One region of the Streptomyces sp. NPDC006463 genome, then DNA from elsewhere that is predicted to be linked to it. Evidence: riboswitches for the same ligand, from Rfam matches in the RefSeq annotation. Region 1 holds a riboswitch; each other region holds the start of a gene.
What was found. A riboswitch is a leader RNA that binds a small molecule or an ion and turns the genes downstream of it on or off. The one in region 1 is predicted to bind thiamine pyrophosphate.
Positions count from the first base shown of each region.

Region 2: linked by a shared signal. The riboswitch ahead of ACFYOB_RS26225 (thiamine ABC transporter substrate binding subunit) and the one ahead of thiO (glycine oxidase ThiO) in region 1 are both predicted to bind thiamine pyrophosphate.
Region 3: linked by a shared signal. The riboswitch ahead of thiC (phosphomethylpyrimidine synthase ThiC) and the one ahead of thiO (glycine oxidase ThiO) in region 1 are both predicted to bind thiamine pyrophosphate.

Region 1 is NZ_JBIAHP010000002.1:336,469-346,773, forward strand. Features, by position in the region: gene ACFYOB_RS05320 (phytoene desaturase family protein) at 1-434, shown strand, start outside; gene ACFYOB_RS05325 (hypothetical protein) at 448-1,332, opposite strand; gene metF (methylenetetrahydrofolate reductase [NAD(P)H]) at 1,384-2,298, opposite strand; gene thiE (thiamine phosphate synthase) at 2,401-3,036, opposite strand; gene ACFYOB_RS05340 (Rv2175c family DNA-binding protein) at 3,115-3,480, opposite strand; gene ACFYOB_RS05345 (NAD(P)/FAD-dependent oxidoreductase) at 3,547-4,767, opposite strand; TPP riboswitch at 4,849-4,961, shown strand; gene thiO (glycine oxidase ThiO) at 4,959-6,155, shown strand; gene thiS (sulfur carrier protein ThiS) at 6,152-6,352, shown strand; gene ACFYOB_RS05360 (thiazole synthase) at 6,358-7,152, shown strand; gene pknB (Stk1 family PASTA domain-containing Ser/Thr kinase) at 7,468-9,372, shown strand; gene ACFYOB_RS05370 (deoxyribonuclease IV) at 9,395-10,273, shown strand.
Region 2 is NZ_JBIAHP010000015.1:84,055-94,359, forward strand. Features, by position in the region: gene ACFYOB_RS26190 (hypothetical protein) at 1-716, shown strand, start outside; gene ACFYOB_RS26195 (hypothetical protein) at 820-1,419, shown strand; gene ACFYOB_RS26200 (ferredoxin) at 1,553-1,789, shown strand; gene ACFYOB_RS26205 (NAD(P)/FAD-dependent oxidoreductase) at 1,779-3,173, shown strand; gene ACFYOB_RS26210 (cytochrome P450) at 3,213-4,463, shown strand; gene ACFYOB_RS26215 (ABC transporter ATP-binding protein) at 4,474-5,538, opposite strand; gene ACFYOB_RS26220 (ABC transporter permease) at 5,538-7,154, opposite strand; gene ACFYOB_RS26225 (thiamine ABC transporter substrate binding subunit) at 7,250-8,347, opposite strand; TPP riboswitch at 8,433-8,542, opposite strand; gene rlmN (23S rRNA (adenine(2503)-C(2))-methyltransferase RlmN) at 8,601-9,713, opposite strand; gene ACFYOB_RS26235 (phosphatidate cytidylyltransferase) at 9,807-10,305, opposite strand, start outside.
Region 3 is NZ_JBIAHP010000005.1:170,957-181,261, reverse strand. Features, by position in the region: gene ACFYOB_RS11785 (cupin domain-containing protein) at 1-135, shown strand, start outside; gene ACFYOB_RS11780 (DUF5326 family protein) at 281-508, shown strand; gene ACFYOB_RS11775 (IclR family transcriptional regulator) at 788-1,534, shown strand; gene ACFYOB_RS11770 (SsgA family sporulation/cell division regulator) at 1,631-2,080, shown strand; gene ACFYOB_RS11765 (YibE/F family protein) at 2,160-3,575, opposite strand; TPP riboswitch at 3,615-3,760, shown strand; gene thiC (phosphomethylpyrimidine synthase ThiC) at 3,754-5,541, shown strand; gene ACFYOB_RS11755 (hypothetical protein) at 6,255-7,220, shown strand; gene ACFYOB_RS11750 (glycosyltransferase) at 7,335-8,534, opposite strand; gene ACFYOB_RS11745 (hypothetical protein) at 8,790-9,500, shown strand; gene ACFYOB_RS11740 (hypothetical protein) at 9,550-10,305, opposite strand, start outside.

The DNA of each region.
Region 1 (10,305 bases):
TGCACTCCTCGGGCCCGGTCGTCACCGTCCTGCGCCCCGACGACCCCACCACCCGCCCCGACGCGGACCACGAGGCCGTCACGGTCAGCGCCGTCCGCGGGCCCGGGAGCTCGGGGCCCCAGGAGCCCGAGGAGCTGCTGGAGCTCGCCGGGAAGGCCGTACCGGGGCTGCGGGAGCGGCTGCTGTGGCACGAGGCGCGCACCCCGGCCGACGTCGAGGCGGCGACCGGCGCGGTGGGCGGCGCGGTGCCCCCGCCCGCGCTCGCGGGGGCCGGGGGCCGGCTGCTGTACCCCGCCAACACCACGGCCGTGCCGGGGCTGTACCTGGCGGGCGGCTGGGCGCACCCGGGCGGCGGGCTGGCGCACGCCGGGATGACCGGGGCCCTGGTGGCCGGGCTGATCGTGGAGGGCGCGGAGTTCCGCGGCTCCCGGTGACCCGCCCGCCCGCTCAGTAGCGGTACTGCTCGTACTCGCCCTGCTGGGGGTACGGGTACTGCTGCGGCTGCGGCTGCGCGACCTGCTCCTCCGCCGGATACGGCTGGGCGGCCCCGTCGGTGGCCCGCTGCTGCGGGACCCAGACCCCGCCGGGCGGGGTGTCCATGGCGTACTGCTGCTGCCCGTAGTCGGGGTACTGGGTGTAGGCCGAGTAGTCGTAGGCGGGGGGCGGTCCGACACCGCCGCCGGTGCCGATGTACGGGTCCGAGTAGGCGGCGTAGACCTGCTGCTGATCGCCCGTCGGATAGCCGGCGGAGTAGTCGTACCCGCCGCCGCCCTGGTTCTGCTGGTCGTAGTACGCCGCGTACTGGTGGGCGTCCTGCTCGGCCGTGGTGAACGGCGAGGCGAAGCCCGCGTTCTGGTCCGCGCCGGGGGCGGGCGCGAAGCTCTGTATGCCGTAGGAGCCGGTGTCCTCGGGCATCGGCTGCGGGCTGTAGACCTCGTCGGCCTCGGCCTCGGCCGGGAACTGCCGCTCCTGCGCGGCCCCGTCGGCGTCCTCGTACTCCAGCGCGGTGACTTCGAGCGCCGGTTCCGGACGCGGACCGCCGGACCGGCGCCGCCGCGACTGCCGTACGGGTTCCCCGCCGCGGCGCAGCGCCCAGCCGGCCACGAAGCCCTTGCGGAAGGACAACGTCACCAGGGTCTGGCCCAGGGCGAACGCGGCCGCGCCGGCGCCGATGACAGGCACCGACGGCAGGAGCACCCCGGCGACCACGCCGAGGAAGCCGGCGAAGGCGAGCAGGCGCCAGCGGAGCCGGGCCTTGTTCTGCATCAGGACCTCGGCAAGCAGCCACAGCGCGACGAAGCCGAACGCGATGTAGAGGACCGTCATACCCATGCATGGCCCCTCTCGGTACGGCCGACCGCGTGGGAGACGGGGGCCAGCCGGTCAGGCCCGCTGGTGCAGGCCCAGATTCTCGTAGATCTCGAGAGTCGCCGTGGAATTGTTCAGCGTGATGAAGTGCAGCCCTGGGACACCCTCGGACAGCAGCCGCGCGCAGAACTCCGTGGCGAACTCGATGCCAATGGAGCGTACAGCGGCCGGGTCGTCCTTGACGGCGAGCATGCGCTCTTTCACAGCCTCGGGGAAGACCGCGTTGCTGAGTTGGGGCAGTCGGTCGAGCTGCTTGATGCCCACAACAGGCATGACCTCGGGGATGATCGGGGTCTCGCAGCCCGCCTTCTCGACGCTGTCGCGCAGCCGCAGATAATTCTCCGGGTGGAAGAACATCTGGGTGATCGCGTAGTCGGCGCCCGCGCGGCACTTGTCCACGAAGTGCCGGATGTCCGTGTCCCATTCCGTCGAACGCGGGTGCATCTCCGGGAAGGCCGCGACGCCGACGCAGAAGTCGCCGGACTCCTTGACCAGCCGGACCAGGTCGGCGGCGTAGTGCACGCCCTCGGGGTGCGGCACCCAGTCGCCCATCGGGTCGCCCGGCGGGTCTCCGCGCACGACGAGCATGTTCCGGATGCCCGCGTCGGCGAACTGCCCGATGACGTTGCGCAGCTCGGCCACCGAGTGGTCCACGGCGGTGAGGTGGGCGACGGGGGTCAGCGTGGTGTCCGAGGCGATCTGCTCGGTGGCCCGGACGGTGCCGCCGCGGGTCGAGCCGCCGGCTCCGTAGGTCACGGAGACGAAGCTCGGGGACACGGCTTCCACCCGGCGCAGCGCGTTCCAGAGGTTGCGTTCGCCCTTCTCGGTCTTCGGGGCCCAGAACTCGAAGGAGTACGAGCTCCCGGACGCGAGGAGGTCGCGGACCGTGTGCGCACGATCCGACCAGGTGGAAGCGGTACCAGAGGCCATACGGGCAGGTTAGACGGGGCCCGCCGGACACCGAAGCACTGTCCGCCTTTTGGACACGTTTTTGGACAGTCCGACAGACCCGGCCCGGGCGCTCTGGTCCTTCTAGCCGAGGCGGGCCCGGACGCGCTTGGCGAGGTCCGCGGCGGCCGCACCCGGGTCGGCGGCCTCGGTGAGGGCGCGGACGACCACGACGCGGGTGGCCCCGGCGTCCAGCACCTCGTCCAGATTCGCGCTGTCGATGCCGCCGATGGCGAACCAGGGCCGGTCCTGCTCCAGGGAGGCCGCGTACCGGACGAGTCCGAGGCCGGGGGCGAAGCGGCCGGGCTTGGTGGGGGTGGGCCAGCAGGGGCCGGTGCAGAAGTAGTCCACGCCGGGCTCGGCGACGGCCGCGTCGACCTCGGCCTCGGCGTGGCAGGAGCGGCCGATGAGCACCTGGTCGCCGAGGATGGCGCGGGCCGCGGGGACGGGGATGTCGCCCTGGCCGAGGTGCAGGACGTCGGAGCCGATGGCGTGCGCGACGTCGGCCCGGTCGTTCACGGCGAGGAGCTTGCCGTGGCGCCGTGCGGCCTCGGCGAAGACCTGCAGGTGTTCGAGTTCCTCCCCGGCCTCCATGCCCTTGTCGCGGAGCTGGACGATGTCCACGCCGCCGGACAGCACGGCGTCCAGGAACTCGGGGAGGTCGCCCTGGCGCTTCCGGGCGTCCGTGCAGAGGTAGAGCCGGGCGTCGGAAAGCTGCATGGGTGTACCCCCCGGGATGGATGCGGTGTACGGACCCCGCGGGGCCCGTACACCGCGGTGGAGCGGATGCGGATCAGGTCAGAGGGCGAGCGCCTGAGCGCGGCGCTTCACCTCCGTGCCGCGATTCTCGCTCAGCGCCTGCACGGGGGTGCCGGGCAGGGTCGGATCCTCGGTGAAGAGCCACTCAAGGATCTCCTCCTCGGTGAAGCGGTCGTCGCGCAGGACGGTCAGCAGACCGACCAGGCCCTTGACGACCTTGTCGCCGTCGATGAAGGGGGCCGGCACCTGCAGGGCGCGGTTCTCGCCCCGGCGTACGGCGATCAGCTGCCCTTCCTTGACCATCTGGCGGACCCGGGTCACCTCGATGTCGAGCATCTCCGCGATGTCGGGGAGGTACAGCCACGAGGGGACAAGGGCATCGATCTTTGCGTCAATCTCGGTCACGGGTACAAGCCTGCCATCTCGGGCTGACACCCGGTACCGGAGCGGCCCGTCCGTGGTCCGGCCCGGCTACACGGGGGTCGACTTCAGGGCGACCGCCGGATCGCGGACCTTGGCCGGGTCCACCGCGGCCCCCGTCTCGATGAGCCTGCGGCCCTGCGCCAGGTCGCGGGGGCGGCCCACGGCCAGCACCGCGACCAGGACGCCCTCGCGCAGCCAGCACACCGACCAGGTGGGGTCGGCCGGGTCGCCGCGCCAGAGCAGGGTGTCGGCCGTGCCGTGGTGGCCGGCGTACTGGACGAAGCGCCCGAACTGCTCCGACCAGAAGTACGGCACCGGGTCGTAGACCTGGGCGGGTTCCCCGGCCAGGATGTTCGCCGCGACCGTCCGCGGGCCCTGGAGCGCGTTGTCCCAGTGGTGCACGAGCAGCCGCGTCCCGTAGCGGGCCGACGGGAAGGAGGCGCAGTCGCCGACCGCGTACACCCCGGGCACGGAGGTGCGCAGGTACGCGTCGGCGGTGACCGAGCCGTCGGGGCCGAGGACCACGCCGCTCCCGGCCAGCCATCCGGTGGCGGGGCGGGCTCCGATGCCCACCACGACCGCGCCCGCCGGAAGGGTGCGCCCGTCCGCGAGCAGCACCCGGCCCTCCTCGATCCCGGCGACCTTCACGCCGGTGATCAGCCCGGCGCCGGCCTCCTCGTACCAGCGGGCCATCGGGGCGGCCACCTCCGACGGCAGCGCCCCCGCCAGGACCCGGTCCGCAGCCTCGACCACGGTCACCTCGCAGCCCGCCTCACGGGCCGCGGTGGCGAACTCCGCGCCGATCCAGCCCGCGCCGACGACCACCGCCCGGGGCGCCTCGGCCAGGACCGGGCGCAGCCGCGCCGCGTCGTCCAGCGTGCGCAGCAGGTGCACGCCGGGGACCCCCTCCGTCCCGGGCAGGGTCAGCGGCTGCGCGCCTGTGGCCAGCACGAGGACCTCGTACGGGACCGGTCCCGCCTCGGTGTCCAGCTCGCGCTCGGCGGCCCGCAGCCCGGTGACCTCCGTGCCGAGCCTGAGCTCGATGCCGAGCCCCTCGAAGTCCACGTCGAAGGCGGAGTCCTCGGCCTTGCCGAGCAGCACCGCCTTGGACAGCGGAGGCCGGTCGTAGGGCTGGTGGGGCTCGGCGCCCAGCAGGGTCACGGCTCCGGTGAAGCCCTGCTCGCGCAGGGCGACCGCGGTCTGCACGCCGGCCATTCCGGCGCCCACGATCACGACGCCGCTCGGGTTCTGCTCCGTCTGCTCACTCACCCGGCCACCCTAATCACCTGACGGGCCGCCAGGAATAGGTGTCGCCTTACCGGCTGTCCGCACCGGGGTTAGTCTGGCCACCGTACCTATCGCGGGAGTCCGGACGCACCGGGCTGAGAGGGAGGCTGGCCGGCCTCCGACCGTACGAACCTGATCCGGGTCATGCCGGCGAAGGGAGGGGCTGGACGCCCATGCACTCATCTCGAACGTCCCGACCATCTCGGACGTCCCGCAAGGGGTCCGACGTCCTCGTCATCGGGGGCGGGATCATCGGACTCGTCACCGCTTGGCGGGCGGCCCGGCGGGGCCTGCGCACCGTACTGGCCGACCCGGCCCCCGGCGGCGGCGCCGCCCAGGTCGCGGCCGGGATGCTCGCGCCCGTCACCGAGCTGCACTACGGCGAGGAGGCCCTGCTGGGCCTGGGTCTCGCCTCCGCCGCCCGCTATCCGGAGTTCGCCGCCGAGCTCGCCGACGCGAGCGGCGGCCTGGACATCGGCTACCGCGCCTGCGGCACGCTCGCCGTCGCCCTCGACGCCGACGACCGCCTCCACCTGCGGGAGCTGCACGCCCTGCAGCGCCGGTGCGGCCTGGAGTCGGAGTGGCTCACCGGCCGCGACTGCCGCCGGCTGGAGCCGATGCTGGCTCCGGGCGTCCGGGGCGGTCTGCGGGTGGACGGTGATCACCAGGTCGACCCGCGGCGGCTCGCGGCCGCCCTGCTGGCCGCCTGCGGGGGGGCCGGCGTGACCGTCCACCGGGCGGCGGCGGAGCAGCTGCTGGTCACCGCCGACCGGGCGGCCGGGGCGCTGCTCGACGACGGTACGGAGCTGCGCGCGGACCAGGTGGTGCTGGCGGCGGGCTCGCTGAGCGGCCGGCTGGCCGGCGTACCGCCGGAGCTGGTGGCCCCCGTACGGCCGGTGAAGGGTCAGGTGCTGCGCCTCGCGGTGCCCGCCGCCTACGCGCCGTTCCTGTCGCGGACCGTACGGGCGGTCGTGCGCGGCAGCCACGTCTACCTGGTCCCGCGCGAGAACGGCGAGCTCGTCGTCGGCGCCACCAGCGAGGAGCTCGGCTGGGACACCACGGTCACCGCGGGCGGGGTCTACGAACTCCTGCGCGACGCCCACGAACTGGTGCCCGGCATCACCGAACTCCCGCTCGTCGAGACCCGCGCGGGGCTGCGGCCGGGCTCCCCCGACAACGCCCCGATGCTCGGCCCGACCGACCTCCCGGGCCTGCACCTGGCCACCGGGCACTACCGCAACGGGGTGCTGCTGACCCCGCTCACCGGCGACGTGATGGCGCAGCTGCTGACCACCGGCGAACTGCCGCCGATCGCACGCCCCTTCACCCCCCGCCGGTTCTCCGCCGCACGTCAGGAGTCGCACGCATGACCATCTCCGTCAACGGCGAGCCGCGCGAGGTCGCGGCCGGCACCACGCTCGACGCGGTGGTCGCCACCCTGACCACGGCCCCCGCCGGAGTCGCCGCCGCGCTCAACGAGACCGTGGTCCCGCGCGGGCAGTGGCCGCTCACGCCGGTGGGCGAGGGCGACCGGGTCGAGATCCTCACCGCGGTCCAGGGAGGCTGAGGGGCATGGCTGACGACCTCTTCACACTGGGCGGCCGCGGTTTCTCCTCCCGCCTGATCATGGGTACGGGCGGCGCCCCGAGCCTGGACGTCCTGGAACGGGCCCTGGTCGCGTCCGGCACCGAACTCACCACGGTGGCCATGCGCCGCCTGGACCCGACGGTCCAGGGCTCGGTCCTGTCCGTGCTGGCGAAGCTGGACATCGCGGTCCTGCCGAACACCGCGGGCTGCTTCACGGCGGGCGAGGCCGTGCTGACGGCCCGGCTCGCCCGGGAGGCACTGGGCACCGACTGGATCAAGCTGGAGGTGGTCGCGGACGAGCGGACCCTCCTGCCCGACGGCGTCGAGCTGCTGGACGCCGCCGAGACCCTCGTGGACGAGGGCTTCACGGTCCTCCCGTACACGAACGACGATCCGGTGCTCGCCCGGAAGCTGGAGGACGTGGGCTGTGCGGCGATCATGCCGCTCGGGTCCCCGATCGGGTCGGGCATGGGGATCCGCAATCCGCACAACTTCGAACTGATCGCGGAGCGGGCGTCCGTCCCCGTCATCCTGGACGCGGGTGCCGGTACCGCGTCCGACGTCGCCCTGGCGATGGAGCTCGGCTGCGCGGCGGTGATGCTCGCGTCCGCGGTGACGCGGGCGCAGGAGCCCGTGCTGATGGCCGCCGCCATGCGGGACGCCGTGTCGGCGGGCCGCCTCGCGCACCGTGCGGGGCGCATCCCGCAGCGCCGCTTCGCGCACGCCTCGTCTCCTGCGGAGGGCCGCGCCACCCTCGACCCGGAACGCCCGGCGTTCTGACCTGCGGCGCCCCTGGGGCTCCGCCCCGGACCCGGGGGGGGGGGGGGGGCCCCCCCCCCCCCGCGCGCCCCCCCCCCCCCCCCCCCCCCCCCCCCCCCCCCCCCCCCCCCCCCCCCCCCCCCCGCGCCCCCCCCCCCCCCCCCTGCCGCGGGGTTGGTGTTGCGCCTGGGGCGGCGGGCGCCGCCGCTGGGCGGGGGGCGCCCCCCCCCGCCGGGCCCGGGGCCCCCCCCCCCCCCCCCGCCGGTCACGTCACAGCTGCGCTGCAAGCCGACCCACCCAGGGCTGGGGCAGCACACCGGCTCGTAGAATCGCGGCGTGGATACGACCCTGGATGACCCCCTCGTCGGGCGCGTGCTCGACGGCCGCTACCGCATAGACGCCCGTATCGCGGCCGGCGGCATGGCCACGGTCTACCGGGCCGTCGACACCCGCCTCGACCGCGTCCTGGCCCTGAAGGTGATGCACCCGGCCCTCGCGGCGGACGCCGCCTTCGTCGACCGGTTCATCCGGGAGGCGAAGTCCGTGGCCCGGCTCGCCCACCCCAATGTCGTCGCCGTCTTCGACCAGGGCACGGACGGGCCGTACGTCTACCTCGCCATGGAGTACGTCTCCGGCTGCACCCTGCGCGACGTGCTCCGCGAGCGCGGCGCCCTCCAGCCCAGGGCCGCCCTCGACATCCTGGAGCCCGTGCTCGCCGCCCTCGGCGCCGCCCACCGGGCCGGCTTCGTGCACCGCGACATGAAGCCCGAGAACGTCCTGATCGGCGACGACGGCCGGGTCAAGGTCGCCGACTTCGGGCTGGTCCGGTCAGTGGACTCGGTCACCAACACCACCGGGTCCGTCCTCGGCACCGTCTCCTACCTGGCCCCGGAGCAGATCGAGAACGGCGTCACCGACACACGCGTGGACGTCTACGCCTGCGGGGTCGTCCTCTACGAGATGCTCACCGGGTCCAAGCCCCACACCGGCGGCACCCCCGCCCAGGTGCTCTTCCAGCACCTCCACGAGGACGTGCCGCCGCCGTCGGCCACCGTCCCGGGGCTCCCCGTCGGTCTCGACGAACTCGTCGCGCACGCCGCCGCGCGCAATCCGGAGCTGCGCCCCTCCGACGCCGCCGCACTGCTCGGCCTCACCCGTGAGGCCCGTCTGCGGCTCAGCGACGCCGAGCTGGACGCCGCACCGCCGCAGGCCCGGGCCGCAGAGCGGTCGGCCGCCGAGGACCGCACCGGCGTGATCCCGCGCCCGGTGGGCGCGCAGCAGGCCGTGCACCACACCTCCCGGCTGGAGATGCCGCCTCCGCCGCCCCCGGCCCCGGACCGGGCTCCGCGCCGGCCGCGCCGCGGCACGCTCCTCACCGTCGTCGGCGTCCTGCTGGCCCTCGGCCTCGGCACGGGCGTCTGGTACATCAGCTCCGGCCAGTTCACCCAGGTGCCCAACCTCCTGGGCAAGACCGAGGAGCAGGCCAAGTCCCAGCTGTCCGCGGCCGGACTCGGCGTGAAGCGGATCGACCGGAAGTTCAGCGACGCCTTCGACCGCGGGACCGTGATGAACACCGATCCCGCCGGCGGCCGACGGATCCGCGGCAACGGCGCGGTGACGCTCACGATCTCCCGCGGCCCCCAGGTCGTGGCCGTGCCCAACCTGAAGGGCAGGCCGCTGGAGGCGGCCAAGGCCGAGCTGACGAAGGCCGGGCTGGCCCCCGGCATGGTCACGCAGGCCTTCAGCCAGGACGTCGCCCAGGGCTCCGTGATCGGCTCCGACCCGGTCGGCGGCGAGAAGCGGGCCCCCGACACGGCGGTCGCGCTGATCGTGAGCAAGGGCCGGCCGGTGCCGGTGCCGGGCGTGGAGGGGATTCCGTTCGAGCAGGCGCGCTCCACCCTGGAGGGCCTCGGCCTCAAGGTGGCGACGGCTCCCGAGCAGGTCAGCGCCCCCTCGCCGGCCGGTACGGTCGCCAACCAGTCGGTCGCCGCCGGGACCCAGGCCGCGGCCGGGGACACCGTCACGCTGACCCTCTCCAAGGGCCCCCGCCAGCTCCCGGTCCCGGACGTGACCGGCCAGGACGTGGACGCGGCGCGCAAGGCGCTGGAAGTCGCGGGCTTCAAGGTGAAGGTGGAGCGGCCGTTCCTGTCCTTCAGCAAGACCGTGGAGTCCCAGTCGGTGCCCGGCGGCCAGAACGTCCCCGAGGGCAGCACGATCATCATCAAGACCAAGGGACTGTAAGTACGTGGAGCACGCCGAGCACATGGAGCAGGACCGCTCGGCTCAGGCCGTGCGCAATCCCGTGGGCGGGCACGTCCCCGTCGCGGGCGGGCTCGCCTCGGTCGGGCTGACGTACGCCCGGGAGATGGGCGCGGAGGCGGTCCAGGTCTTCGTGGCCAATCCGCGCGGCTGGGCCACCCCGGTGGGCAATCGGGCGCAGGACGAGCTCTTCCGGGCGCAGTGCGCGGACGAGTCCCTGCCCGCCTACGTACACGCCCCGTACTTGATCAACTTCGGCTCGCACACCGAGGCGACCGTCGAGAAGTCGGTGGAGTCCCTGCGCCACTCGCTGCGCCGGGGCCGGGAGATCGGCGCGCTCGGGGTGGTCGTACACACCGGTTCAGCCACCGGAGGCCGCCCGCGCGAGGTGGCGTACGCGCAGGTCAGGCAGTACATGCTGCCGCTGCTGGACGAGCTGACGCATGACGACGACCCCCTCCTGCTGCTGGAGTCCACGGCCGGGCAGGGCTCTTCGCTGTGCTCCAGGGCCGAGGACTTCGGACCGTACTTCGACGCGCTCGACCACCACCCGAAGCTGGGCATCTGCCTGGACACCTGCCACGTCTTCGCGGCCGGACACGATCTGGCGGAGCCGGGCGGTACGAAGCAGACGCTGGACCTGCTGGTGGACACGGTGGGCGAGGGCCGGCTGAAGCTGGTCCACGCGAACGACTCCAAGGAGGGCGTCGGCGCCCACAAGGACCGGCACGCCAACATCGGCCAGGGCCACATCGGCCAGGAGGCCTTCGCGGAGCTGTTCACGCATCCGGCGATGGCGGGCGTACCGCTGATCACCGAAACGCCCGGCGGCAAGGAAGGGCATGCGGCGGACGTGGCGCTGCTGAAGCGGCTGCGCCCTTGAGGGAATACCCCTAGGGGGTATACGGTTCCTGC
Region 2 (10,305 bases), on a different contig from region 1:
TCCTGGACTTCGTGGGCTTCGGGCTCGGCGCGCTGGCGGCCCGGATGCTGCCGCTCTTCCTCTCCCAGACCGTGATCAGCGCCAATCTGGTGATCACGGCCGTGCTGAGCGTGAAGATGCTGGGCATCCGGCTGAGCCGCAAGGAGTGGACCTCCATCGGAGTGGTCTGCACGGCGCTGGTGCTGCTGGCGACGGCGGCGGGCCACGAGGGCGGCCACCACGCGCCGATGTCCACGCACTGGTGGCTGCTGGGGATCACCCTGCTGCTGATGGCGGGCGGCACGGTGGCCGTGCGGCTGCTGGGCGGCGGGGCCGCCATCCTGGCGGGCCTGCTGTCCGGCCTGGGCTTCGGCGCGCTCGGCGTCGGCGTCCGGATCCTCGACGGCATCGACCCCTTCGACCTGGGCACGCTGCTCTTCGACCCGGCGCTCTACGCCATCGTGGTGGCGGGTGTCGGCGGCATGTACCTGCACACCGTCGCCCTCCAGATCGGCTCGGTCAACGGTGCGACGGCGGCCCTGGTCGTCGGCGAGACGGTCCTCCCGGGCGCGATCGGCGTCCTGTGGCTCGGCGACGCCTCGCGCCCGGGTCTCGCCTGGCTGGCGGCCCTGGGCTTCGTCCTCGCCGTTGCCGGGGCGGTGGCGGTCGCCTGGTACGGCAAGCACGAGGGCTCCGACGCGGAGGCGGACGCCCCGGTCCCCGAGCCGGTGGCGTAGCCGACCCCGGTCACCCGACCGGCCGGTTCACCCGGCCGGCCGGTCCCCGATGGTGGCGGAGCCGCTCCTGCCGCTTGCTGGACGGGGGAGAAAGCGAGGGTTCATGGAACCCACGAGTCGGCGGCTGCGGACTCCGCACGCCGCGGGTATGGCCGGAGTCGCCTTCGCGCTGCTGCTCGCGGCGGCGATCGTGCTGATACGGATCGCCGTCCCGTCGGGGAACGCCGACACGGCCATCGATCCGGACCGGCGCTGGGCGGTACGGGCGGCCCTGGAGGTCGTGCCCTTCGCCGGGATCTTCTTCCTGTGGTTCATGGGCGCCCTGCGCTCCCACACCGGCGAGGCCGAGGACAGATTCATCGCCACCGTGTTCCTCGGCAGCGGATTCGTCTTCGTCGCCACCCTGTTCGTCGCCGCCGGGGCGGCGGGCACCGTGCTGGCGGAGAACACGCCGTCCGACTTCGGCCGCCACTACGCCTACACGATCCTCGCGACCTACTCCATGCGGATGGCGGCCGTCTTCGTCTTCTCGACCACGGCGATCGGGTGGCGGCTCGGGGCCTTCCCCAGGCCGCTGGCCGTCCTGGGCACCGTCGTCGGGCTGGTCCTGATCGTCATCGGGTCCGGTGTGCCCTGGTCCGAGCTGGTGTTCCCGGCCTGGGCTCTCGTCATCAGCGTCCACATCCTGCGAGCGCGGTCCTGACCTGTACATCTGCCGCCCGGCAGGCCGTCCCTGACTCCCGCGTGCATGCTGGATGAGGGGACGGATCGGGGACGGGGGCTCGGGGACGACGGGGATCACGCGGATGATCGGGCCACGGAAGGACGGGTCTTTCATGAGGCTTGTCGTCGACCTCAATCGCTGCCAGGGATACGCGCAGTGCGCGTTCCTCGCCCCCGACGTGTTCGCGATGCACGGAGACGAGTCGTTGCTGTACAACCCGGAGGCGGACGAGGAGCAGCGCGAGCACGTCGCGCGCGCCGTCGCGGCCTGTCCGGTCCAGGCGATCCTCGTCGAATACGACGCGTCGGACGAGCCCGCACTCACCGCGGAGGTGCCCGGTGAACGGTGACGGAAGTCTGGAGCGCTTCAAGCGCGACGGCCGGATCGTCGTCGTCGGCGCCTCCCTGGCCGGCTTGCGGGCGGCCGAGACCATGCGCGAGAAGGGCTTCACCGGCTCGCTCACGATGATCGGTGACGAACCGTACGAGCCGTACGACCGGCCCCCGCTGTCCAAGCAGGTCCTGCTGGGCAAGGCGACCGCGGACCGCACCGCGCTCCCCCGCCGCCGGGACATCGACGCGAAGTGGCGTCTCGGAGTCCCCGCCACCGGCCTGGACATGGCGGGCCGACGCGTCCGGCTCGCCGACGGTGACGAGGTGGAGTACGACCGCCTGCTCATCGCCACCGGCGTACGGGCCCGGCCGTGGCCGAACGAGGAGGAGGGTGCGCTGGACGGCGTCTTCGTCCTGCGCACCCGCGACGACGGCGCCGCACTGGAACGCAGCCTCGCGGCCGGTCCCCGCCGGGTGCTCGTCATCGGAGCCGGCTTCACCGGGTCGGAGATCGCGTCCGCCTGCCGCGAGCGCGGCCTGCCCGTCACCGTCGCCGAGCGGGGCGACGCCCCGCTGGTCGGCGCGCTCGGCGGAGTCATCGGCGAGGTCGCGGCCGAGATGCACCGCACGCACGAAGTGGACCTGCGTACCGGTGTGATGGTGACCGGGCTGGAGGGCGACCCCTCCGGGCGGGTCCGCGCCGCCCACCTCTCCGACGGCGCCACCGTCGAGGCCGACGTGGTGGTCGTCTCGCTCGGCGCGCAGCGCAACACCGAATGGCTCGCCGGATCCGGACTGGGTGCGGGACCCCGCGGCATCGCGTGTGACGCGGGCTGCCGGGCCTTCAACATCTGGGGCATCGTCACCGACGACATCTATGTGGCAGGTGACGTGGCACGCTCCCCGCACGCCCTGTTCGGGTACCAGTTCCTGTCCCTGGAGCACTGGGGCAACGCCGTCGCCCAGGCCGAGACGGCGGCGCACAACATGCTGAGCGAGGGCATGGACCGCCGCCCCCACGTGTGGGTCCCTGCCTTCTGGTCCTCCCAGTTCGGCGTGAACATCAAGTCCGTCGGCGTCCCTCCGATGGGAACGGAGATCCTCATCACGCAGGGCTCGCGCGACGAGCGCAGGTTCGCGGCCGTGTACGGCTACCAGGGGCGCGTCATCGCGGCCGTCACCTTCGACCAGTGCCGCTGGCTGCCGTTCTACCAGCACCTGATCGAGACGACCGCGCCGTTCCCGCCGTCGTTCACCACCGTGGACCGCAGGCCGGAGGGCCACAAGCCGCTGCCCGCGGACTTCCCGGACCCGTCGGTGCCCACGCACGGCCCGACCATCACCCTCAGCGGCTACTCGCCCGCCGACCGGAAGATGACCTTCACCCCCGCGCGCCACTGACCCCACCGCGCCCTCCCCCGAGGACCACGAGGACCTGTCATGACACAAGCCATCCTGCGGGAGATCATCGACTACGCGAATCGCGCCGATCCGTATCCGCTGTACGAGGAGCTCCGCAAGACGCCGGTGTGCCAGGACGGCGACGGGCCGTACGTCATCAGCACGTACTACGAGATCCAGAGCCTCCTCCACGACCCCCGGATCAGCTCCGACCGCCGCAACCTCACGCCGACGACGGGTGATCCGCTGGCCCAGACCGCCGAGGAGGAGGGGGAGACGGCCCTGCCGCCGTCCTTCCTGGGCCTCGACCCGCCGGAGCACGACCGGCTGCGCCGGATGACGAACCGGCCGTTCGGGCCGCCGCACTCCCCGCACCGGGTCCACGACATGCGCGGCGAGCTCAAGGGCATCGTCTCCGGGCTCGTCGACGGCCTCGTCGCGGCCGACGGGCTGGACCGGATCGACCTCGTCGACCAGTTCTCCTACCCCTTCCCGGTCTCGGTGATCTGCCGGCTGCTCGGTGTGCCGCCCGAGGACGAACCGCGGTTCCACGTCTGGGCCGACACCCTCGCCGCCAGCCTGGACCCCGACCCGGACGCAGACCCCTCCCAGCGCCACAAGGGTTCGCAGGACACCAGGATGGAGCTCGGCATGTACCTGGCCGGGCTGATCGAGGAGCGCCGCAAGAACCCCGGCGACGACATGCTGTCCCATCTGGCGACCGCGGACACGCCGGACGGCACGATGACGACGATGGAGATACTCAGCACCTCGGCCCTCCTGCTGATCGCGGGCCACGAGACCACCGTCAACCTCATCACCAACGGGATGCTGACCCTGCTGCGCCACCCGGAGGTCCTCCAGCGACTGCGCGAGGACCCGGGCCTGGCCGTCCCCATCGTCGAGGAACTGCTCCGCTACGAGCCGCCGGTGCAGCTGCTGCCCCAGCGCAGCCCGCTCGCCGAGATCGAGATCGGCGGCGTCACCATCCCCAAGGGCGCGTCGCTCTGGCTGATCCTGGCGTCCGGGAACCGCGACCCCAAGCGGTTCGACCACCCGGACCGCTTCGACCCGGACCGCGGGGACATCCAGCACCTCGGCCTCGGCAGCGGGATCCACAGTTGCTTCGGGGCTCCGCTGGCCCGGCTGGAGGCCCAGCTGGCGCTGAGCGAGCTGGCCCGCAGGCTGGAGAACCCGCAACTGCTGGAGGACCCGCCCCCCTACCGTCAGAACGCGGTCCTGCGCGGCCCGCGTCACCTGCCCATCTCCTGCGACGGCATCCGCGCCTAGGCCACGCCGTCTACGCCGCGTCGTCCACGTCACCGGAACCCGGGGCGTCCGCCGGGAGTACGACCACCTCCGCGGGGGCGAAGGTCACCGCGACCCGGTCCCCCACGGCGGGCGCCCCCGCCAGTGCGCACTCCGCCTCCAGCACCGGACCCGTCTGCGGCCGCAGCAGCAGCGCGACGTGTGTTCCCCGGAAAGTCCGGGAGACCACCTCGCACCGCAGGCCGTCCGGCCCCAGCACGACCCCCGCCGGGCGGATCAGCAGCCGCCGCTCCCCGTCCGCCTCCTCCGCAGGGACCGGCACCTTCCCCCACGGGGTCCCCGCCACGCCGCCCGACACCACGGCCGGCACCACGTTCTCGAAGCCCAGGAACCGCGCCACGAACTCCGACGCGGGCCGCCGCCACACCTCCAGCGGGGTACCGGCCTGCGCGATGCGCCCGTCGCGCATCACCACCACCCGGTCGGCCAGCGCGAAGGCCTCCCCCTGGTCGTGCGTGACGGCCAGCACGGTCGTGCCCAGCCGGGAGAACAGGCCCTGCAGCTCCACCACGAGGCGCTCCCGCAGCCCGCGGTCCAGCTGACCCAGCGGTTCGTCCAGCATCAGCAGCCGCGGGGACGGGGCCAGTGCCCGGGCCAGCGCGACCCGCTGCTGCTCGCCGCCCGACAGGGAGGCCACCGCCCGCTTCCCGGCTCCGGGGAGCCCGACCAGCTCCAGCAGCTCCGCGACCCGGCCCTCGCAGGCGCTCTTGGAGGAGCCCCGCATCCGCAGCCCGAAGGCGACGTTCCCGCCGACGTCCCGGTGCGGGAAGAGCTGGTGGTCCTGGAACATCAGGCCGACGCCCCGGCGGTGCACGGGCACGGCCGCCTGGTCCGCGCCGCCCAGCAGCACCCGCCCCGCGGACACCTGCTGGAGCCCGGCGACGACCCGGAGCAGGGTGGACTTGCCGCTCCCGCTCGGCCCCAGCACGCACACGATCTCGTGCTCGGCGACCCGCAGGTCCACGCGGTCCAGGGCGTACCCGCCCGCCCGCTCACCGAAGCGGACCGACACCCCTTCCAGCTGAAGCAGTGTCATCAGAATTCTCCGGAGGTCTTGTCGGGTCGCAGTCGCTCCAGCACCAGCAGGGACACCGCGCACACCAGCATCAGAATCGTGCTCAGGGCCATCGCCTGCCCGTAGTTCAGCTCACCGGCCCGTCCCAGCAGCCGCGCCACGGCCACCGGCAGCGTCGGCCGGTCGGGCCGGGCGATGAAGACGGTCGCGCCGAACTCGCCCAGCGAGACGGCGAAGGCGAACCCGGCCGCGATCAGCAGGGCCCGCCGCACCAGTGGCAGGTCCACCTCCCGCCACGCCCGCAGCGGGGACGCGCCGAGGACGGAGGCCGCCTCCCGCAACCGCGCGTCGACGGCGCGCAGGACCGGCAGCATGGTCCGTACGACGAAGGGCACGCCCACCAGCGCCTGCGCGAGCGGCACCAGGATCCACGAGGTCCGCAGATCCAGCGGCGGCTCGTCCAGGGTGATCAGGAAGCCGAAGCCCACCGTCACGGCGGACACCCCGAGCGGCAGCATCAGCAGCGCGTCGAAGCCCCGTACGAAACGGCCCGCGCGCCGGGTCAGCGCGGCGGCCGCGAGGCCTCCGACGACCAGGGCGATGGCGGTGGCGGCGAGCGCGTACTGGAGCGAGTTCCAGATCGCCTCCAGCGGCGGCACCAGGAACGTTCCGCCGCCGGCGCCCGTCTCCTGCAGCGCCCGGTAGAAGCCGAACCCGTATCCGCCGGGAACGTCGAAGGACCGTTCCACCAGCACGCCCAGCGGCAGCACGATCAGCAGCGCGACCGTCAGCAGCACGCCGCCCAGCAGGGCGCCCTGCGCCCAGCCGCGCGGCCGGTGGGCCGTACGCGCCGGGTCCACGAGCCGCAGCGCGGTCTCCCGCCGGCGCACCGTCCGGGCGTGCACGGCGAGGACCCCGCCGATCGCCGCGAACTGCACCATCGTCAGCACGGCGGCCGTGGACAGGTCCAGGAGCTGCGCGGTCTGGCGGTAGACCTCCACCTCCAGGGTGGAGTACGAGGGTCCGCCCAGGATCTGCACGACGCCGAAGGAGCTGAAGGTGAACAGGAACACCATCAGCGAGGCTGCCGCCACCGCCGGGGCCAGCGCCGGCAGCGTCACCAGCCGCCAGGCGGCGAACCGTCCGGCGCCCAGCACGCGGGCGGCCTCCTCCTGGCGCGGGTCCAGCTGCGCCCAGAGCCCGCCGACCGTCCGTACGACGACGGCGTAGTTGAAGAAGACGTGCGCGAGCAGGATCGCCCACACGGTGGTGTCCAGCCGGACGCCCCACAGCTCGTCCAGCAGCCCGCCCCGGCCGACCAGCGCGAGGAAGGCGGTACCGACCACCACGGTCGGCAGCACGAAGGGGACCGTCACCACCGCCCGCAGCAGCTCCTTGCCGGGGAAGTCGAGGCGCGCGAAGACGTACGCCGCGGGGAGGGCGATCACCAGCGTGAGCACGGTGGAGGCGAGCGCCTGCCAGGTGGTGAACCACAGCACGTCGGCGATGTCGGGCCGGGCGAGCACCTCGCCGATCCGGCCGAACTGCCAGCCGTCGTCGGTCTTGAGCCCGCGCCCGACGATCGCGGCGACGGGATAGGCGAAGAACAGCCCGAAGAAGACCAGGGGTACGGCCATCAGGGCGAGTCGCACCGCGATCGCCCGCCGGCCTTCACGAGGGCCGGGGCCCGGCGCGGCGCCCCCCGGCGCCGCACCCGACTCCTTGATACCGCCTACTTCACGACGAGCGAGGTCCATGCCTTGACCCACTGATCACGGTTCTTGGCGATGGTCTCGGGAGCGACGCTCTCGGGCTTCTCGATCACCACACCGTGCTTCGTGAACAGCTCCGGCAGGGAAGCGTCCTTCGTCACCGGGTTCACGAACATCTGGAGGGGCATGTCCTCCTGGAACTTCTTGCTGATCAGGAAGTCCACGAGGGCCTTGCCGCCCTCCTCGTTCTTCGCACCCTTCAACAGACCCGCGAACTCGATCTGGCGGAAGCAGGTGCCGGTGGAGACGCCCGTCGGGGCCTCGGCCGGCTGCGGCTCGCCGTACAGCACCTCGACCGGCGGGCTGGAGGCGTAGGAGACCACCAGCGGACGGTCGCCCTTGGCCTTCTTGCCGCCCGCGGAGCCCGAGAAGCGCTCGTTGTAGGCCTGCTCCCAGCCGTCGACGACCTCGACGCCGTTGGCCTTGAGCTTGCTCCAGTAGTCCTTCCAGCCCTCTTCGCCGTACTTGCCGACGGAGGCGAGCAGGAAGCCGAGACCGGGTGAGGAGGTCGCCGCGTTCTCGGTGACCAGCAGGTTCTTGTACTCCGGCTTGACCAGGTCGTCCAGCGTCTGCGGCGGGGCGAGCTTCTTGTCCGCGAAGTAAGCCCTGTCGTAGTTGACGCAGATGTCGCCGGAGTCGATCGGCGTGACCCGGTGCTCCTTGTCGAGCACGTACTCGGACTTCACCCCGGCCAGGCCCTTGGCCTCGTACGGCGTGAAGATCCCGTTGTCGAGGGCGCGCGAGAGCAGGGTGTTGTCGACGCCGAAGAAGACGTCGCCGCGCGGGGAGCCCTTGGTGAGGATCTCCTGGTTGAGCGCCGCGCCCGCGTCCCCCGACTTCAGCACCTTGACGGTGTAGCCGCTCTGCTGCTCGAACTCCTTGAGGACCGTGTCGGTCACGTTGAAGGAGTCGTGGGAGACGAGCGTGACGGTCTTGGACTTCGGGGCGTCGCTCGAACCCGCGGACTTGTCCTTGGCATCGCTGCCGCAGGCGCTGAGCGTGGCGACGCCCAGCGCGGCCGCGAGCGCTGCGCCCGCCAGCTTCTTGGTGGTGCTCACTGGTGAATTCCTCCTGGGATGTCCAGGAGAAGACGCGGCCCTGCCCGGCGCTCTTCGCGAGCGGACGCCGGGCAGGGCGCAACAGCTTGAGTGGTGACCGAACTTCCTACCCCGAATGACCGGGGCGAGGTTCAGAGGGTCTGCGGATGACGGATACCGCACTCTCAGCGCTGTGGCGCTCCCCTGTCGGAATATGAAATTGGTTCGGCCACAGGGTACCCCGTGGCCGATTGTGACCGGCCAGAACCGGAAGCTAGCGCTCCGAAGCGGCCAGCTGACCGCATGCGCCGTCGATCTCCTGACCGCGGGTGTCCCGTACGGTCACGGGGACGCCGTGCCGGGCGATGGCATCCACGAAGGCCTTCTCGTCCTCGGGCCGCGAGGCGGTCCACTTGGAGCCGGGCGTCGGGTTCAGCGGGATCAGATTGACGTGGACACGCTTGCCCTTGAGCAGCTTGCCCAGCAGGTCACCGCGCCAGGCCTGGTCGTTGATGTCGCGGATCAGGGCGTACTCGATGGAGATCCGGCGGCCGGACTTCTCCGCGTACTCCCAGGCCGCATCGAGGACCTCGCGGACGTTCCAGCGGGTGTTCACGGGGACCAGGGTGTCGCGCAGCTCGTCGTCGGGCGCGTGCAGCGAGACGGCGAGGCGGCACTTGAAGCCCTCGTCGGCGAAGCGCAGCATGGCCGGGACCAGGCCGACGGTGGAGACGGTGATGCCGCGCTGGGAGAGGCCCAGGCCGTCGGGCTCCGGGTCGGTGAGGCGGCGGATGGCTCCGACCACGCGGTTGTAGTTGGCCAGCGGCTCGCCCATGCCCATGAAGACGATGTTCGACAGCCGCGCCGGGCCACCGGGGACCTCACCGTCGCGCAGCGCGCGCATGCCGTCGACGATCTGGTGCACGATCTCGGCGGTGGACAGGTTGCGGTCCAGACCCGCCTGGCCGGTGGCACAGAACGGGCAGTTCATGCCGCATCCGGCCTGCGAGGAGATGCACATCGTGACCCGGTCGGGGTAGCGCATGAGCACGGACTCGACGAGCGTGCCGTCGTGCAGCTTCCACAGGGTCTTGCGGGTGGTGTCGTTGTCGCAGCTGATGTGCCGGATGACGTTCATCAGGTCCGGGAGGAGCTCCTGCTGCAGCTTCTCGCGGGAGCCCGCGGGGATGTCGGTCCACTCGGCCGGGTCGTGCGCGTAGCGCGCGAAGTAGTGCTGGGAGAGCTGCTTGGCCCGGAACGGCTTCTCGCCGATCGCGGCCACCGCCTCACGGCGCTCCTCGGGAGTGAGGTCGGCGAGGTGCCGGGGCGGCTTCTTGGCTCCGCGCGGGGCGACGAAGGTGAGCTCTCCCGGAACAGGGCGGGCCATGGCAGGTACTCCTTGTAAGACGAAAGGCGCGCCGCAGAAGCAGCGCGCCTTCCAAGAGTAACCGCCCGGCGTGTTACGACGCCTTTGGGCAGGTCAGCCCGTACCGACGAACGCGGCCAGCAGCAGCCAGACCACCGGAGCGGTCGGCAGCAGCGAGTCGAGCCGGTCCATGATGCCGCCGTGTCCCGGCAGCAGGGTGCCCATGTCCTTGATGCCCAGGTCCCGCTTGATCATCGACTCGCCGAGGTCGCCCAGTGTGGCGCTGACGGCGACCGCCAGGCCCAGCAGCAGGCCCTGCCACCAAGAACCGCCGTCGATCAGGAACTCCATGCACAGCGCGCCGGCGGCCATCGCGAAGGCCACCGCGCCGAACAGGCCCTCGCGGGTCTTTCCGGGGCTGATGCGCGGCGCGAGCTTGGTCTTGCCGAAGCGCCAGCCGACCGCGTAGGCCCCGGTGTCGCTGACCACCGTCAGGAGCAGGAAGGTGATCACCCGCTGCGGCCCGTCGTCGGCGGTGAGCAGCATCGCGACGAAGGTGGCCAGGAAGGGCACGTAGAACGCCGCGAAGGCACCCGCCGTGACGTCCTTGAGG
Region 3 (10,305 bases), on a different contig from region 1:
ATCACGGTCGGGGAGGAGACGACGACGGTGGCGCGCGGCAGCGTCGTCTACGTCCCGGCGGGAGTCCCGCACAAGTTCCACCACATCAGCGAGGACCTGCGCGTGATGGTCGTCTTCTCCCCGCCGGAGAGCTGAGCGGCCCCCGGCCGGATGAGGGTCGCGCCCCTGGTCCCCCTAGGGGGCGGATCAGGGGACTGCGGGGGCTCGTGGGCCCCCGCGGCAGTCCGCGGACTCCTAGCATCGAGAGCAGGAAGTCACGGACGAGGAAGAGGACGAGGACATGGACGGCATCCGACAGATTTTCGCAGGCATGCCCTGGTGGGTTAAGTGGGTCGCCGTTCCGCTGCTGGCGCTGTTCGTCTTCGGCGGTGTGATCACGAGCATCCTGGGAGCCCTGATCGGCTTCGTCTTCAAGCTGCTGCTCTTCGTCGGCCTCGTCGGCGGCCTGATCTTCGTGGTGAAGAAGGTCAGCGGCGGCGGTACGAAGTCCTCCTCCGGTGAGTGGTAGGAGGACTCGGCCCGGGCGCTCCCGGGATTGAGCCAAGCGGGGGAACAGGGCGCGCGAAACCACTCATACTCCGGGAGTCGGTGGATAGAGTGGCAATCTGTGCCGTTCCCTGGGCACCGAAAGCCGGTACCACCGCTCTGACCTGCGGTCGCGTTGAGCAGCCGCCGAGCACAACCCCCAGGAGTCACGGCATACGCGGGGGCGGCCCCCGCAGGGCGGGCCCCCAAGGCCCGCCGCCACGCCTGGGGGTGAGCTGTGTCTCCGGTTCCCAACGCCGGTGTGCCGACTCTGATCGGTTCGGTTCAGCGGGCGCTGAGGCTGCTCGAAGCGGCGGGCTCGCACGGAGCGGGAGCGCCGGCGAAACAGCTGGCCCGCGAGGCCGGCCTCCCGCTCCCCACCGCGTACCACCTGCTGCGCACCCTCACGCACGAGGGCTATCTGCGGCGGGAGAGCGGAGTCTTCGTCCTCGGCGACGCGGCCGGGCGGCTGGCCGGCGGAGGGCTCCAGCAGAAACGTCGCAGCATGATCCTCGACTCCCTCGCGCACTTCCGCGACGCGGTCGGGGCCCCCGTCTACTTCGCGGTCTTCCGCGAGGGTGAGATCGAGGTCGTGGGCGTCTCGGACACCCCGGCCAGCCCGGCTTGCGAGGAGTGGGCGGATTTCCGTGAGACCGGCCATGCGCACGCCATCGGGCAATGCCTGCTCGGCCAGCTCGACGAGAAGACGCGCAAGGACTACTACGACCGGCACCCGGTCGAGCCCATCACCCCTTACACCGTGTCGGATCAACGTTCGCTGGAACACCGGATCGGTTCTCTGGAGCGAATGCAGCCTGTGATCGAGCGCCAGGAATATGCCTTGGGCACGGTATGTGCGGCGATCCCCATCACGGCAGGCGACACCGCCGCGACCATGGCGATTTCCCTTCCCTTGCACCAGGAAAATCAGTTGCTGTATGTAGTCGATCGACTACGGAGTGAAGTAGGCGCGCTGTTGAGCACCCTCTCCTTCTCTATCAGTATCTGAAAACTCACTCCTTGTGATCTGCCAGCGCTTCCACCACCCTTGTCAAGAGGGCCCTGGGGGTCATTCCTGGCCACTTCCACTACAGCGGGGTAGGCAATGCGCGAGTCGGTACAGGCAGAGGTCATGATGAGCTTCCTCGTTTCCGAGGAGCTCTCGTTCCGGATTCCGGTGGAACTCCGGTACGACGCTCGGGACCCCTACGCAGTCCGCCTGACCTTCCACCTTCCCGGAGACGCGCCCGTGACCTGGGCGTTCGGCCGGGAGCTCCTCCTCGACGGCATCAACAAACCGTGCGGCGACGGCGATGTGCGCATCGCCCCGACCGATCCCGAGGACTTGTCCGATGTCCACATCCGCCTCCAGGTCGGCGGCGACCGGGCGTTGTTCCGCGCGAGCGCGGCGCCGCTCGTCGCGTTCCTCGACCGCACCGACCGGCTCGTTCCGCTCGGTCAGGAGCGCAACCTGGGTGACTTCGAGGAGTACCTTGACGAGGCGCTCGGCAAGATCCTGGCCGAATCGCGGCAGAACGAGCAGAACGCGGGCTGACGCGGGCTGACGCGCTGCCGCGCGCGCACTGACGCGCGGCGCCGGCCGCTCAGTTCTCCCGCAATCCCGCGACCACCTCTCAGCGCTTGCGGCGGCGGCCCCGGCCGCCGCGGGCCGGCCCCGAGGCCGTCCCGGCGACCGGGGTCCCCGGCCGGTCGGCCGACACGACCAGGGCTGCCAGCGCCGTCGTCACAGGAACCGAAGCCACGAGGCCGATCGAGCCCACGAGGGTCCGTACGATCTCCACCGCGACCAGCTCGCTGTTGGCCACCGACCCCATGCTGCTGTTCGCGATCGAGAACAGCAGGAGCAGGGGGAGTGCGGCACCCGCGTAGGCCAGTACGAGCGTGTTGACCACCGACGCGATGTGGTCGCGACCGATCCGGATGGCCGCCCGGTACAGGGCGCGCGACCCCATCGAGGGGTCGGCCTGGTGGAGTTCCCAGACAGCGGAGGTCTGGGTGACCGTCACATCGTCGAGCACGCCCAGCGATCCGATGATGATGCCCGCGAGCAGCAGACCGCTCATGTCGATGTCCGGGTAGAGCCCGTGGATCAGGCCCGTGTTGTCGTCGGTGTTGCCGCTGAGGAACGCCCAGTCGATGAAGACCGAGCCCAGCAGCCCGATCAGCAGCAGCGAGACGAGCGTGCCGAGGACGGCGACCGAGGTGCGGGCGGTCAGCCCGTGGCAGATGTACAGGGCGATGAGCATGATGGCGCTCGCCCCGATGACGGCGACGACCAGCGGGTTCGACCCCTGCAGGATGGCCGGGAGGATGAAGAGGGTCAGCACGCCGAAGCTGATGACCAGCGCGATCAGTGCGAACACCCCGCGCATCCGGCCGACCAGGACGACGGCGAGCGCGAAGATCCCGGCCAGCAGTGCCAGGGGGAACTTGCGGTTCACGTCGATGACCGAGTACTGGAGGTCCCGAGGGGCGTCCGGCGCGTACGCGACCACCACCTCCTGACCCTTCGCCAACTGCCGTGGCGCGCCCGGCTGGACGATCTCCACGAAGGTGCGGCCCTTGTCCGGTCCGGTGCCGACCTCGACGGTGGCCTTCTTGCACTCGCCGGTCTGCGCGGCCTGGGCCTCGCGGCCCTCTGGTGTCGACGTGTTGCCGGTGGGCGGCACCTGCGAGGCGTTCACCGATTTGCAGTCGACCTGTTCGAGCGTGACGACCGTGCCCTGCTGAGTCTGCCGGTCGAAACCGACACCGGTGCGCTCGTGGGCGGGGGCGCCGCCCGGCCAGAGCACGACCATGCCGGCGAAGACGGCGACGGCGAAGGGGATCAGCACGGCCGCGATGACCTTGCGCAGGTGCTTCGAGACGGGGGCTGCCGGACCGTGGCCGTGGCTGTGCCCGTGACCGTGCCCATGGCTGGGCTCGCGGGAGTGCGCGTGGTCAGCGTGGCCGGTGGGGTCCGTGGGCTCGGTGGGGGGCTGCGGCGAGGTCGTCACCAGCAGATCATCGCAAGAGATGCGGGGGCCCACTGTTCAGCACGCCATGGATGGCGCTAGCGTGGGGACACCTTTGCACAACGCGGGAGCTCGGAGCACCGGGCTGAGAGGACGCTGATCACCGTACGCGCATCACGGATGCGTACGGGAGGAGGCTGCGTCGACCGCCGAACCTGTTACCGGGTAATGCCGGCGTAGGGAGATAGGTCTCATGACCATTCAGGACGCACGCACGCCTGCCGTCAGCCAGGACGCCGACGGCCAGACCGAGCGCCAGCCGGGCTGGCACAAGGGGTACGTGGCGGGCTCCCGCCCCGACATCCGGGTGCCGGTCCGCCAGGTCCACCTCACCAACGGCAAGGACGTGACGCTCTACGACACGTCCGGTCCGTACACCGACCCCCAGATCGAGACGGACGTGCGCCGGGGTCTCGCGCCGCTGCGCGAGAACTGGATCATCGGCCGCGGGGACACCGAGGAGTACGCGGGACGTCCCGTGCGTCCCGAGGACGACGGCATCAAGCACACCTCGCCGCGGGGCGGGCTCAAGAACCTCGACGCCGTCTTCCCGGGCCGTCCCCGCCAGCCCCGCCGGGGCCGTGGCGGCGCCGCCGTCACGCAGCTCGCGTACGCCCGCCGGGGCGAGATCACCCCGGAGATGGAGTACGTCGCGATCCGCGAGAACGTCTCCCCCGAGGTCGTCCGCGAGGAGATCGCCGCAGGTCGCGCGGTGCTTCCGGCGAACGTGAACCACCCGGAGATCGAGCCGATGATCATCGGCAAGCGGTTCCTGGTGAAGGTCAACGCCAACATCGGCAACTCCGCCGTCACTTCCTCCATCGAGGAGGAGGTCGACAAGATGACCTGGGCGACCAAGTGGGGCGCCGACACGGTCATGGACCTCTCGACGGGCCGCAACATCCACACCACGCGCGAGTGGGTGCTGCGCAACTCCCCCGTCCCGATCGGCACCGTCCCGCTCTACCAGGCGTTGGAGAAGGTCGACGGCCGCGCCGAGGACCTGACCTGGGAGATCTACAAGGACACGGTCATCGAGCAGGCCGAGCAGGGCGTCGACTACATGACGGTGCACGCCGGCGTGCTGCTGCCGTACGTGCCGCTGACCGCCCGCCGCAAGACCGGCATCGTCTCCCGTGGCGGGTCGATCATGGCCGCGTGGTGCCTGGCGCACCACAAGGAGAACTTCCTCTACACGAACTTCGAGGAGCTCTGCGAGATCCTCGCCACGTACGACGTCACGTATTCGCTGGGTGACGGCCTGCGCCCCGGTTCCATCGCGGACGCCAACGACGCGGCGCAGTTCGCGGAGCTGAAGACGCTGGGCGAGCTGAACACGATCGCCAAGCGCCACAACGTGCAGACGATGATCGAGGGCCCGGGCCACGTCCCGATGCACAAGATCAAGGAGAACATCGACCTCCAGCAGGAGATCTGCGAGGAGGCGCCGTTCTACACGCTCGGCCCGCTGACCACGGACGTCGCGCCCGCGTACGACCACATCACCTCGGGCATCGGCGCCGCGATGATCGCCTGGTGGGGCACCGCGATGCTCTGCTACGTCACGCCCAAGGAGCACCTGGGCCTGCCGAACCGTGACGACGTGAAGACCGGCGTCATCACGTACAAGATCGCGGCGCACGCGGCGGACCTCGCCAAGGGCCACCCGGGCGCCCAGGAGTGGGACGACGCCCTGTCGGACGCGCGGTTCGAGTTCCGCTGGGAGGACCAGTTCAACCTGGCCCTCGACCCGGACACGGCCCGTGAGTTCCACGACGAGACGCTTCCCGCCGAGCCGGCCAAGACCGCTCACTTCTGCTCCATGTGCGGTCCGAAGTTCTGCTCGATGAAGATCTCGCAGGACATCCGCCGTGAGCACGGCGGCGACCTGAAGGCCGAGGAGATCCAGGCGGGCATGGCGGAGAAGTCCGCCGAGTTCGCGGCCTCGGGCAACCGCGTCTACCTGCCGCTGGCCGACTGAGCCGGTCGACAGGAGCCACGGAGCGGACCCGCGACCCTATGGGGGGAGTCGCGGGTCCGCCCGTTTTTTGCGTCGGAGTGCTCCCGCTCGCCACGGCCGTCATAGCGGCCGTTGGTGTCGCATCGCTGATCCGATAAGTGGACTCATCTGCGAGTTGTCCCGCCACTCGCGGCAGAGCTTCCCACGCTGACCGATGTGTGGCCGGAGAGCCCCGGCCACACATCGGTCGAGCGGTTTCGAGTAGGAGTGCTATGAGCCCCGAAAACAGGACCAGGTCAACGACGCTCGGACCACTGCCGAGAAGGAGCAGATGGCTGACGGGCGGCACCCTCGCATCGCTCGCCCTGGTCATGATGGGAGTCGCCAGCCCCGCCTTCGCCGTTGCTCAGAGCATTCAGGCGGCCGGGCGGGTGAACGCGGCGAGCTCCACCGGTGGAGACCAATGCAAGCCGAATGGGCATCACCACCGCCAGGACGAGGATCCGGACGACGACCCGAGGGCCGCGGGCATCGAGTCCGGGCCCGCCGGTGACGACAGGTGCGAACAGGGCAGGCGGGGCCCGACAGGGCCGACGGGCGCGAGGGGTGCGACGGGCGCCACGGGTGCTCCGGGTGTGGACGGTGCGACGGGCGCGACGGGCGCGACGGGCGCGAGGGGTGCGAGGGGCGCGACGGGCGCGACGGGTGCTCCGGGTGCGGACGGTGCGGATGGCGTGGACGGTGCCACGGGTGCGACCGGTGCCACGGGTGCGACGGGTGCGACGGGCGGTACGGGTGCTCCGGGTGCCGACGGCGCGGATGGCGTGGACGGTGCGACCGGTGCCACGGGTGCCACGGGTGCGACGGGTGCCACGGGTGCGACGGGTGCTCCGGGTGCCGACGGCGCGGATGGCGTGGACGGTGCGACCGGTGCCACGGGTGCCACGGGTGCGACGGGTGCGACGGGTGCGACGGGTGCTCCGGGTGCCGACGGCGCGGACGGCGCGGATGGCGTGGACGGTGCGACCGGTGCCACGGGTGCCACGGGTGCGACGGGTGCCACGGGTGCGACGGGTGCGACGGGTGCGACGGGTGCTCCGGGTGCCGACGGTGCGGACGGCGCGGATGGCGTGGACGGTGCGACGGGTGCGACCGGTGCGACGGGTGCGACGGGTGCTCCGGGTGCCGACGGTGCGGACGGCGCGGATGGCGTGGACGGTGCGACGGGTGCGACCGGTGCCACGGGTGCCACGGGTGCCACGGGCAGTACGGGTGCCACAGGTACTACCGGTGCGACCGGCGCCACGGGTACCGGGCCCTGCGACGACATCGACAGCTCCGCGCCTTCGAACACCGTGTCGTTCAGTGCCGCTCTCACGAACGGCATCGCCTACGTCGGCCGCGCGGCCACGGCCGGAGGTGTGCCTGTTTGGCAGGACCTGACGAACGCGGACAACCCGGGATTCCCCTTCGGCAAGGCCTGCGGCATCTCGATCATCGAGCAGGGCAGCAACTCGTACGTAAAGGTCGTGACGACGGACGGGAAGGTCTACCAGACACACGGTGACACCAACGGCACCAGCTTCACCTGGGACGAGGGGTGGACCGAACTGACCCCCGCCCCGACGCCCGGAACCCTCCGGGGCAAGGAATTCAAGGGAGACCTGATGCGCAGAGCATCCCGGGGCCACCTCCCCTAGAGCAGCCGCTGCGGCCGGCCGACGCGACGGCCCAGCGCAACGACTGGAGGGCGCCGCTCCACGGCCTGTCGGCCCGGGCGACGCCCTCCGGTCGCGTGCTGCGTGGAGCGGCGGTCAGGCGACCACCTGATACTGCGGGTCCAGCTTGCGGCGCGCGAACGCGAGGTTCTCGGTGACCCGGTCACGCTGGGAGTCCGGGAGGCGGCCGTCCTGGAGGAGGCGCTCGCAGCAGTCCAGCGACTCCTGGTACTCGCCGACCCAGTAGGCGGCCACGGCGAGTTCGTCGAGCGCGCGCCATTCGTGCCAGTCGAACTCGACGAACAGGATGTCGTCCGGGCGGGGGATCCGGACCGCCTGCCGGGCGAACATGTACGCCAGCGGCCAGCGGCTTTCGAGCCGGCAGATGCGGGCGAGGCTGCCGATCGCTTCGGCGCGCGTGGGGCGGCTCTCGTGTGCGCGAAGGAAGCGGTCCATCACCTCGGCCGACGGCTTCTTGAGGTTCGCCGCGATCCGTGCCGCGTACAGCTGGGCACAGAAGGCTTCCTCGGCGAAGCCGCCCATCGCCGCCCGGCGGTCGTAGACGGCGAGGGATTTCTCCGGTTCTCCCGCGTCGCGCCAGCTCTGGGCCAGGTAGAACGCGTACCGGGCATTTCCGGGTTCCTCGATCAGCCCTTGTTCGAGTACCGCCGCGTCGCGCAGGTACTTCTCCCGTTCGCCCAAGTCCCTGAGGCGTGCCCCGCCTCCGACGATGAGGATATTGGCGCCTTCGAGCACGCCGCTGCTGTGCCGGAGTTCGCAATCGAGGTACTCGTGGAGTACGCCGACGTATTTCCACGGCAAGCGGGTGGAGACCAGAGCGGGCCTCCAGTGGATGACGGGCTCGTGGTGCACCGCGATGCGGTACGCGTCGAACGTGAGGTCCGGCATGCGAAAGCCGGGCTGTACCTGCATCACGTCGTCGGCGTCGATGAACAGCAGGTAGTCCGCGCTGGAGCGTGCGAGGTCGATCGCCTCGCTGCGGCTTTCGCCGAATCCCTTCCACGGCCGTTCGTGCAGGACACCGGGGAGATCGCTGAGGAATTCCCGGATGATGTCCTGGGTGCCGTCCGTCGAGCCCGTGTCCACGATCACCCATGTATCGATCAAAGGGCGCACCGATTCGAGACAGCGCCGGATCACCGGTGCCTCATTCTTGACGATCATGTTCAGGCAGACTGTTGCTCTCAAGGATTCCATCCCCTGTGGTGATGAAAACGACCGTGAGGCGACGGTAGGGCACGGTTCGTCCGTGCCTGGGCGCGTCGCGTCCGCCACCGCCCAAAAGACTCCATTGGGCTCGTACCGCTGGTCCGATAAGTTGACTTATCCGCGAGGCGTTCCACCGCTTGCGACCGCGATACCCACGATGACCGAGGTGGCCCGAGACGGCCCATCGCACATCGTTCGATCCGGTTTCGAGAAGGAGCGGCGTATATGAGCCCCGAGAACAGGACCAGGTCACACCTTGGTCCGCTGCCCCGGCGGAGCAGTTGGCTGACTGGAGGCACGCTCGCATCACTCGCCCTGGTGATGACGGGGATTTCCAGCCCCGCGTTCGCCACGGGGCAGGCCATCCAGGCAGCCGCGACAGTCCGCGCGGCGACCCCGGCAGGCGGCGACCACTGCGAGTCGAAGAAGCACGATTACGATCCGAGAGCGGCAACCCCCGTCGGCCCGCGCGGTGGAGGCGGCGACGACGAGTGCAAGCAGGGTCCGACGGGCCCGACGGGTCCCAGGGGTCCGCAGGGCCCGACCGGAGCTACCGGTGCTACGGGTGCCACTGGTGCGACCGGCGCGACAGGTGCCACCGGAGCCACCGGCGCGTCCCAGTGCGTCGACATCGACTCCGTCCGTGACAGCAACGCACGGGAGTTCAAGGCGGTGCTCCCCGGCGACGGCAATGCGTACGCGGGCATCCGCGGGCTTCAGCCGACCCCGGGTCTGTGGACCTGGTACGACCTCACCCTCAACCCGGAGGGCGATTACCCGGACGACGCCTGCGCGATCTCCATCAGCCATCAGGCCAACCAGCTGCTGGTCGAGGTGGTGACGACGGACGGCGTGATCTCGGAGACCACCTGCGCCGTCGTCCCCGGAAACAACACCCTCACATGCAACGGGGTGTGGGCGGAGGCAGAACCCCAGCCCGACGAGGGTGACCCGGACCTCGCCCGCCGGGCGGCCAATGCGCCGCCGATCCGGCCGATGAACCCCAACTACCTTCCGAAGGCACTGAAGTAGGGGAAGCAGAGGAAGGGAAGCGGGGCGCGAGGCCGGGAGGCCGGGAGGCCTACTCCGGCTCGTGCTCCGGGCCGCCGAAGTCCGGGCCGGTGAAGTCCGGAGGCGTGTAGCCCGGCCGGGGACCCTGTGACGGCGATCCCGGACTGGTGAAGTCGGGCCGGGTGTATCCCAGGTTGGGGATGCGCCCGGCCCCTGGCGTGCGGGGCGCCGGATATTCCGGCCGCGAACTCGGATCGGCCAGGGCGTCCCGCAGGAACGGCATGATCCCGCGCTCCAGCAGCGCGTTCCGCCAGGCCTCCCGGGCCTGTGCGACCTCGTCGGGTATCGCCTCCGCCTCGTCCGCGGCGACCTCGGTCGCGCTGTTGCGCAGCGCGGTCACCAGCAGGCCGATCACGGCGAAGATCAGGGCGGTGGCGGTGAGCACCCCGAAGAACGAACCCGCCGTCAGCATGGTCTCGGCGAAGGCCGGTTCGGGCTCGATCATCTTCAGGATGTAGCCCACGAGCAAGAAGATCAGCATGGCGGTGCCCGCCAGAACGGGTGCGAGGACCGCGATCACGGCGCCGAGGCCCGCGCCGCCCTGTCCGCCGTCCTCCTCGTCCAGGGTCCCGGGAGCGGAGAGGGCCTCGTCGCGTCGTTCCTCGCGGAGCTTCACGTAGTAGTCGTACTCTGCGGCGGCCGCAGCCGTCAGCAGTGCGCCGGCCCCCAGGGCCATGGTGCGCAGTTGTTCGGCGTTCAGGCGTTCGCCGAGGGTGGCGAGCTCGGGCCGTTCGTGTGCGGTGCGCAGCGCCTCGTCGAGGAGCCG